Regions from separate parts of the Vibrio sp. YIC-376 genome, predicted to be linked through region 1. Evidence: predicted binding sites of a transcription regulator. Region 1 holds the regulator's gene; each other region holds the start of a gene.
What was found. The regulator CRP, encoded in region 1, controls carbon source genes, mostly activating them, when cyclic AMP is high. The targets are predictions, from matches to a motif close to TGTGANNNNNNTCACA.
Positions count from the first base shown of each region.

Region 2: the regulator CRP is predicted to act here: its motif matches at 1,746-1,761, upstream of dinG (ATP-dependent DNA helicase DinG).
Region 3: the regulator CRP is predicted to act here: its motif matches at 1,720-1,735, upstream of WJM94_RS19825 (CTP synthase).

Region 1 is NZ_JBBWFK010000023.1:17,221-20,507, reverse strand. It holds gene astD (succinylglutamate-semialdehyde dehydrogenase) at 1-289, shown strand, start outside; gene WJM94_RS23105 (DUF1338 domain-containing protein) at 537-1,328, shown strand; gene crp (cAMP-activated global transcriptional regulator CRP) at 1,477-2,109, opposite strand; gene WJM94_RS23095 (phosphoribulokinase) at 2,350-3,219, opposite strand.
Region 2 is NZ_JBBWFK010000011.1:54,167-57,453, forward strand. It holds gene WJM94_RS18775 (DUF2057 family protein) at 1-125, opposite strand, end outside; gene WJM94_RS18780 (porin) at 293-1,291, opposite strand; gene dinG (ATP-dependent DNA helicase DinG) at 1,809-3,287, shown strand, end outside.
Region 3 is NZ_JBBWFK010000013.1:31,662-34,948, forward strand. It holds gene WJM94_RS19825 (CTP synthase) at 1-1,635, opposite strand, end outside; gene mazG (nucleoside triphosphate pyrophosphohydrolase) at 1,850-2,641, opposite strand; gene relA (GTP diphosphokinase) at 2,851-3,287, opposite strand, start outside.

The DNA of each region.
Region 1 (3,287 bases):
GGCAGTGGAACTGGCGAACGACACGCGCTTTGGCCTGTCCGCTGGTCTCGTTTCAACGAATGACCAAGAGTGGGAATACTTTGTAGACCACATTCGTGCCGGTATTGTAAACCGTAACCGTCAATTGACTGGTGCAAGTGGCGACGCGCCATTTGGTGGTCCTGGTGCATCAGGTAACCTTCGTCCAAGCGCATATTACGCAGCGGATTACTGTGCTTACCCAATGGCATCTATGGAAGGTAGCGCGACTGAACTACCTGCAACGTTGAGCCCGGGTTTAACGCTTTAATTTGAAGTATATGAGCCTCGGCAATGTACTGTGGCTCAGTTTGCCAGCGCACTGCTGATGTATGGAGTATTAATGTGCGTTGGCTGACTAGTGAAGTGATTAAAAACTTAGACAAGCGTGTTTAGACTGACTGATATTCCGTCACAGGTTGGTGGCTGCTCGTTCATTATTCTGGACAGCTTTTAAGGCTGTGAACGAGCCGCCAACATTCTTATCTTATCCCTACATCTCGTAACAAGGAGCCGTTATGACGCCCGATGTGTTATTTGAATCACTATGGCAAGACTACATTCAACGTCTATGCCCTTCTGCTGCTAAAGTTCATCAGCTTCTTCAGGAAGATGAACCTTTAATTAACGACCATATTGCTTTACGCACATTTAATGTTGAGCCTCTTGGCATTGAAACGCTGGCTAAGCCATTTTTAGCGATTGGCTATGAAGCGTGTGGTGATTATGTCTTTGAAAGCAAGAAACTCGTTGCTAAGCACTACGAGCACCCAGATCCAAAACAGCCAAAAGTCTTTATTAGTGAGCTCAAAGTAGAAGAGTGTTCTCCAGAGCTACAAGCGATTGTTGCGAAGCTGGTGGCACAAGTAGATGCAGAGAAACTGACAGGCAGCGCATTTTTGCATGGTGGCCGTTTATGGGACCTAAGTTTTGCAGATTATCAGACTCTGGCTAAAGAGAGCGAATACGCGTCCTGGCTTGCTGCACATGGTTACGGTGCAAACCACTTTACGGTTAGCGTGAATCAGTTGAACCAGCACAATGAAGTGCAAGAAGTGAATGATCACTTACGTCAAGCTGGATTTGTGATTAACGAGTCTGGTGGTGAAGTTAAGGGCTCGCCAGAAGTTTTGCTGGAGCAATCTTCCACCATGGCTGATAAAGTGCCTGTTCACTTTACTGAAGGCTCTGAGATCATTCCAGGTGGCTTCTACGAATTTGCTAAACGTTACCCAATGGCAAATGGTGAACTTTATCCAGGATTCGTTGCTGCTTCTGCAGATAAAATCTTTGAGAGCACGAATAGTTAATTCAATACGTTAACTCGATTCCCGATGGCTGCTTAAGGCCGTTGGGAATGGGGCTCTAGACTGACTCACTTTTATCTGTAAAGAAAAAGCCACCAATGTTGCCATTGGTGGCTTTGATTTATTTGACTTACGTTACTCTTATCAGAGATTAACGAGTACCGTAAACTACGATAGTTTTACCGTGCGCAGAGATTAGGTTCTGCTCTTCTAGCATCTTCAAGATACGACCTACTGTCTCACGAGAACAGCCAACGATTTGACCGATTTCTTGACGAGTGATCTTGATTTGCATGCCATCTGGGTGAGTCATCGCATCTGGTTGTTTTGCCAGGTTCAGAAGCGTCTGAGCGATACGACCAGTTACGTCTAGGAACGCTAGGTCACCCACTTTTTGGCTAGTTACTTGAAGGCGACGAGCCATCTGCGCAGAAAGACGCATTAGGATGTCTGGGTTTACCTGGATAAGCTGACGGAATTTCTTGAAAGAAATCTCAGCCACTTCACAAGGAGATTTAGCTCGAACCCAAGCTGTACGCTCTTGGTCTTCCTCGAATAGACCAAGTTCACCAATAAAGTCACCTTGGTTTAGGTAAGAAAGGATCATTTCCTTACCTTCTTCGTCTTTGATAAGAACCGCAACAGAACCTTTAACGATGTAGTACAAGGTTTCCGCTTTTTCGCCCGCGTGAATTAGCGTGCTCTTTGATGGGTACTTATGAATATGACAGTGTGAAAGAAACCACTCTAATGTTGGGTCGGTTTGAGGTTTACCTAGAACCATAATATCTCACTTCCTCTGCAGGGTACGCTTGCGCTATCCATATTTTAGCTAAGCCTGAATCAGGTTTACTAGAATAAGAGCACTTTTTATATGCTGCAAGCTATCTTGTGTTTCGGTAAGAAATAGTATCCTTTTTCTAGGATTATTTCTTGATTTTAATCGTGCCATGGTTGCTATTTTGTACGCAAAACTGTGCACATGATCACGGTATGAAAAGTAAACACTACGAAAGCGAGATTTTTAGCCAATTTTTCCTGTTTCTATGAGTTGTTGTAGGATAGGCCGTACGATCAGCTCCATCGCAAAGCTCATCTTTCCGCCAGGTACAACGATGGTGTTGTGGCGTGACATAAACGAACCATCAATCATGGCCAGAAGGTATGGGAAATCGACATTCTTGATACCACGAAGTCGGATCACCACAAAACTCTCATCTAAACTCGGAATACCTTTCGCGTTGAGCGGGTTTGAAGTGTCCACCGTCGGTACACGCTGAAAGTTAATATGAGTACGTGAAAACTGTGGAGTGATGAAGTTCAGGTAGTCATCCATCGAGCGAACGATGGAGTCCATGACGGCCTCTCGTGAGTGGCCACGGTCACGTGTATCGCGCACGAACTTTTGGATCCACTCCAGGTTTACAATCGGTACCATGCCAATCAGAAAATCGACGTGCTGAGCTACGTTCACGTCGCCATCTACAACGCCACCATGTAACCCTTCATAGAAAAGTACATCGCTGTTCTCTGGCAAATTTTGCCAAGGAGTGAAAGTCCCTGGCATCTGATTGTATGGTACGGCTTCATCGAATGTGTGCAGATAACGGCGTATGCTACCAGTACCGTTTTCGCCGTACTGATGGAAAAACTTTTCCAGGCCAGGAAAGTCATTGGCTTGTGGACCAAAGTAGCTGATGTGTCTGCCTTGTTCGCGTGCTTTTCGAATTTCGATATCCATTTCCGGGCGAGTAAAGCGATGGAAGCTGTCACCTTCAACCCATGCCGGTTTGACGTTCATCATGTTGAACATCTTACGGAAGGCTTCAGATGTAGTAGTTGTTCCGGCACCAGATGAACCGGTAACCGCAATAATTGGGTGTTTAGCTGACATGACAAACCTTGTCGAAAGTTTTTCCTTTAAGGTGCAGCAGGTGTCTACTGCACAATTGATAACCCACT
Region 2 (3,287 bases), on a different contig from region 1:
ATAAATAGCACCTCAATCCCCTGAGCCGCATCCAGTTCCGTCAATGAATTGGTATTAGCATACGCATTAGGGACACTCAACGCGGAAAGCGCCATTAAAATCGAAGTCCAAATTGTACGTTTCATGATTTAACCCTTTTTTATCATTAAGTTTTATACCCAAATAATCTCGAAGCTTTGATATCACCATGCAATTTAAGCTCAGTTGGGTATAACGCTTACAACTTCCCTATATAATCAAAAAGGCCGCATAAATGCGACCTTTGGATTACATTCAACTTGATGCCAAGTTATTAGAATGTGTAGTAGATACCTGCTACAGCACCGTCAGCTTCAACTTTGTTGTCGCTGTCTACTTTGTTTTCGTAATCAGAGTACTCGATGAACGCTGCGATGTTGCTAGAAACTGCGTAGTCTGCACCTACAGTGTAGTAAGTGATTTCTTCGTCGTTGTCACCGTCAGTGAAACCGAATGAAGTGTAAAGACGTGCTTTTTCGATTTGGTAGTCTAGAGCAGCAGAAACTGTTTCTAGGTCTGTAGCGCCATCGATGTCTTCGAATACGTAGTTCACTGCTGCACCGAAGTTAGCTACGTTCAAACGTGCTGCTGCACCCATGATTTGGTGGTCATCACCTAGACCGCGGTTGCCTTGATCTTGGTAAGTTGCGCCTACAGTGAACATTTCGTTGATTTCGTATTGAGCAGAAAAACCGTATGCTACATCTTCATCTTCATTAGAAGATAGGTAAGAGTCAGCAATTAACTTAAGACCGCCAGTTGTGTACTTCATTGAAACTGCGTGACCAGCAGACTCAAGAGAGTTAACAAAGTCATCCATGTAACCGAAGCCTTCGTTAGTGTTATCGATAGTGATTGCATCTAGAGAATCACCGAAATCACCCACTTCACCAACAGCAATACCAAAGTTTTCACCGATGTACGCACCGAAGTAAAGGTCGTCAGTTTTCATTGACTGATCGTCATCCAACTTGCCTTCCCAACCATTGAAACCGTTACCGTTTTCGATTTCGAAAGAGCCGAATGCAGTTACCGTTTCGTTCAACTTGTGTTGTGCATCAATCTGGATTTTTGCCCATAGGTCTACGTCAACATCAGCTTTAGATTTCGTCTTTACACCAGCGTCAGTTACTGTTGTTTCAGCAGCACTTAGGTAAGTATCGATTTCACCTTTAACGTTGAATGAAGTTGTGCCGTCATCGTAGATGTTGCCTGCTGCAAGCGCAGAAGTAGAAATAGTTGCTACTGCTAATGCTAAAAGAGTCTTTTTCATAGTTAATCCACTGCCTTTTCTTAGTTTGGGATATCCTTTTCCGATTCCCTTTTTTTATATTTTTTGGGAAAAAGCGATAACTAGCTGTTACGCAATGCATTCCCAAAATCTGTGCCTAAGAGTGCAAAAGATTATTCTGCCTGTCAAATTTTATAAATCCAAATGTAAAAAAATAAAAATATTCTTTAAATTCAATGTGTTGATTTGTTTAATTTCAATTATTCGATCAACTTCTAAGCAATCGCCTTGAATTTTTTCAATTTACATATTCCTTAACAACAAAAACAACTGGAATGATTTGATTAAAAAACAGACCAACATTCAAGATAAAACACTAAACATACAGCTATTTTGGAGTTTTATATTTTTCATATAATGAAATTAATTTCATTTGGTTTAGGTTCAATATTTTTTTGTGAAGAAGATCGATATTCAAAAGAAAAGCATTCCATTTTGTGAACTAACTTACAGGTAGTGATGTGTGCTACTATTCGCCTCCAACGCACTTGAGGCCCGTATGCTGACCAGTAACATTCAAAAATCGATTCGCAATAGCTATCAAAACCTGCAGACTCAGCTTGATAACTTTGTACCAAGACGAGCCCAAAACTATCTCGTTGCAGAAATAGCCAAGACGCTTTGTGGTCAATATCATAAGTCCAATCGAATGCTCGTAGCTGAAGCTGGCACCGGAATCGGGAAGTCCCTCTCCTACCTTATGGCAGTGATTCCAGTCGCCATTTTCAATAATAGAAAAGTGGTAATCTCTACTGCTACGGTGGCCTTACAAGAGCAGCTCATTAGCAAGGACTTACCACTGTTTCGTCGTATTACGGATAGAGAGTTTTCGTTTATTCTGGCGAAAGGTCGGCAGCGCTACTGCTGCGCAGAAAAGCTTGCAACGGCCAGCGGAGTCGATGGCGGCCAGTTGGCGATGTTTGAAACTAAGCCTAAAAAGAAAGATATTGAGTTATTAGAGACGATGTACCGCTCTCTTGCTCAAGGAAAGTGGGATGGTGACCGCGACTCATGGCCAAAGCCTATCGATGACCAACTGTGGCAATTGATCGTAAGCGATAAGCACAGTTGCAATAACAGTTTACCGGGACATCGCGGATGTCCATTTCAGAAAGCCCGTTCTGAGCTCGATAAGAACGACGTGATTATTGCTAACCACTCGCTGGTCATGGCCGATGCCGACTTAGGTGGTGGCGTGATCCTGCCTGAGCCGGAAAACACCATTTATGTCTTCGACGAGGCGCATCATCTTCCTCACGTTGCCCGCGATCATGCCTCAGCATCGGCTAGCTTGAAAGGTGCTGCGGCGTGGCTAGAGAAGTTAAATCAATCCATTAGTAAGTTCTCTTCGTTAGCTGATGAAAAGCGAGTGGCTAGATTCCGTAATGATCTACAGGAGTCAGTTCAAACGTTGATTCCAGAGCTTAGCCAGTTAACTAAGCAGTTCGACCCGGCGCACTTTGAAGAAGGGATATATCGTTTTGAACATGGCGAATTGCCATCCTGGTTAGAAAATCAATCTAAAGAGCTAAAACAAGCAAGCAAGAAAGCGAATCAAAGTGTTGCGAAAATAGCCGATCTTATCGCAGAGCGTGTGAAAGATGGCGAATTGGCAGCAAGATTAGCCGAACCAGCTTTAGCAGAGTTGGGGTTTTATATTCAGCGATTAGAAAATCTCGCTCAAGTCTGGAATCTAATGGCGGAACCAGCACGCGAAAAAGGAGCGCCACTTGCGAGATGGTTGGAAAAACATCCAGATCGTGAGGGAGACTTTATTGTAAGTGTCTCCCCTTTAGAAATTGGCTGGCAGCTTGATCAACAAATCTGGAGCCGCTGTATCGGTGCCGTGCTGGTTTCTGCGACGATTAGAGCTCTAAACTCTTTCCACTACTTTTGTCATCAAGCAGGCATAGACAGTAAACCAGAGTCAGGGACTCAGTTTCTTGCACTGGCTTCTCCATTTGATTATCAGAACCAA
Region 3 (3,287 bases), on a different contig from region 1:
CTCGAACTCGCCGCGTGAGAATTGACCCGCAGCCTTAACGAAGCCCGCAAACAATGGGTGACCATCGCGAGGCGTCGATGTAAATTCTGGATGGAACTGCGCTGCTACAAACCATGGGTGAGCAGGGTTCTCAATCACTTCAACCAATTTCTTGTCTGCAGATAAGCCTGAAACTTTTAGGCCAGCTTTTTCAATCTGCGGACGAAGATTGTTGTTTACTTCATAACGGTGGCGGTGACGTTCATGGATCGTCGCGCTACCGTAAAGTTGGTAAGCTTTAGTACCTTTTTCCAGGTGGCATAGCTGAGAACCCAGGCGCATTGTACCGCCAAGATCAGAAGTCTCAGTACGCTCTTCTACGTTACCTTCACTATCTACCCATTCAGTAATCAAACCTACCACAGGGTACTTAGTGTTTTTGTTAAATTCTGTTGAATGTGCACCTTCCATGCCCGCAACGTTACGAGCGTACTCGATAAGCGCTACTTGCATACCTAGACAAATACCTAGGTAAGGAACCTTGTTTTCACGTGCGTATTGAGCTGCACGGATCTTGCCTTCAACACCACGATCGCCGAAACCACCTGGTACTAGGATAGCATCTAGACCTTCTAGAACTTCTACACCTTTGGTTTCAATATCTTGTGAATCTACGTACTTAATTGTTACGTTTAGACGGTTTTTCAAGCCAGCGTGCTTAAGCGCTTCGTTTACAGATTTGTAAGCGTCTGGTAGTTCGATGTATTTACCTACCATACCGATGGTTACGTCACCAGTTGGGTTCGCTTCTTCGTAGATAACCTGTTCCCATTCAGAAAGGTCAGCTTCTGGCGCATTGATACCGAAACGAGCACACACTAGGTCGTCCAGGCCTTGAGATTTCACTAGTTGAGGGATCTTGTAGATTGAATCTACGTCCTTCATTGAAATTACCGCTTTCTCAGGAACGTTACAGAATAGCGCAATCTTCTTACGCTCGTTCGCTGGAATCATACGATCGCTACGGCAAACTAGAATATCTGGTTGGATACCGATAGATAGTAGCTCTTTTACAGAGTGCTGAGTCGGTTTAGTTTTTACTTCACCTGCCGCAGCAAGGTAAGGAACTAGAGTCAGGTGCATGAACATCGCGCGTTCACGGCCTACTTCGATTGCCAACTGACGAATCGCTTCCATAAACGGCAGTGATTCGATATCACCAACAGTACCGCCAACTTCAACAATAGCAATATCGTGGCCTTCAGAACCAGCGATTACGCGGTCTTTGATTGCGTTAGTGATATGAGGGATAACCTGAATCGTTGCACCTAGGTAATCACCACGACGCTCTTTACGAAGTACGTCGGCATAAACACGACCTGCAGTGAAGTTGTTACGCTTAGTCATCTTCGTGCGGATGAATCGCTCGTAGTGACCAAGGTCAAGGTCAGTCTCTGCGCCATCTTCCGTAACGAACACTTCACCGTGTTGAGTTGGGCTCATAGTACCCGGATCAACGTTGATGTAAGGGTCAAGCTTCATCATAGTCACTTTAAGACCACGAGCTTCAAGAATAGCCGCAAGAGATGCTGCTGCAATACCTTTACCTAGAGAGGATACAACCCCGCCAGTAACAAAAATGTAATTTGTCGTCATGTTTAACCTGAAATTGGTTGAATGAGGGAAATGGAGTGCTTCTGGACGGGAGATAAATATACCAGAAGCTCCTTACCGCCACAACGTGAAATCTATCACACCGCAATTTTTTATTTTTTGCTTCAAATCAAAGTGGACAGAGAGAAACTAAAGTGCGTATTTATGTTCTGAGTCAATCTTGCCCCATAAATAGCATTCTCTACCCATTCCAACTTTACTCTTCCGTTTTCACTTCATCCCAAAACTTATCAAGCTCGGTCAAAGAGCAATCTTTGAGTCCCCTGCCAGATTGAGCTACTTTCACTTCCACCTGCTTAAAGCGTCTTGCAAACTTCAAGTTCGCTTTACCTAATGCAACCTCTGGATCTTTGCCTAGATGACGAGCCAGATTGACGGTAGCAAAAAGCAAATCGCCCAACTCAAGCTCAACTTTTTCCTCATCCGGGTCAATTTGAAGCGCTTCTTCCATGACTTCATCAACTTCTTCCCGAACCTTGCCAACGACAGGACCAAGTGAGTCCCAGTCAAAACCGTATTTCGCACATTTTTTCTGAATCTTTGTAGCACGAGAAAGCGCCGGCAAAGAGTTTGGTATTGAGTCTAGGATACTTTCTTCCGATTTGCCTACTTGTGCTTTTTCTTTCGCCTTTTCTGCTTCCCAGTTCGCCGTAATTTCAGCATCGGATTCAAACTCAACATCAGAAAAAACATGAGGATGACGACGAGTCAGTTTTTCATTAACGGTTTCTACCACATCAGAAAATTCAAACAGCCCCTGCTCTTTGGCCAACTGGCTGTAAAAAATCACCTGAAACAGCAAGTCGCCCAGCTCTTCTTTAAGATTCGGCCAATCACGATTTTGAATCGCATCAACGACTTCGTAGGTTTCTTCTATCGTATGCGGCACAATGGTGTCGAAGCTTTGTTTCAGATCCCACGGACAACCACTCTCAGGATCGCGCAACTGCGCCATGATTGCTTCAAGCTGTTCAATTGGATGACTCATATACTTTTATTCCTTTAAACAAAAAAGGTGAGCAGCATAACCACTCACCTCTATTTAATTTGATTGTTTAACTCTCTAAATAGTTAACGTTGTAGCTAGGCGACAAGCAAACGAGACTCCTGAGCATGGTTCGCCATGTGATGGGCCTGAGCCGGCACCCCGGAGTGCGTGCAGTCAACAACGCTACAACGATAACTATGACGAGAGTTTTAGCCGAGACGTTTTACGGACATAACATCTTTTATTTGTTCAACACGTTTAGAAACGCGAGACAGCGCTTCCACATTGCTCACTTCGAGATCAAAGTCCATGATGGCCAGTTGACGACGATAATCGAGGCGGCTCTTCATGCTGGTGACTTTGATTTTTTCGTTCGCTAATAGGGTTGTGATGTCTTTAAGCAGACCACCACGCTCCATCGCTTCTACCCGTACGGTGAGAATGTATGAGCCGACAAAGCCGCTACCCCAGACGGTATCTATGATTCGCTCTGGCGCATGATGTCGTAACTCTTCTAGCTGCTCACAGTCACTACGGTGAACCGAAATACCACGACCTTGTGTTATGTAGCCACAGATCTCATCACCCGGAATTGGTTGACAACAACGAGCGAGGTGCGTCATCAGGTTATCTACACCTTCTACGA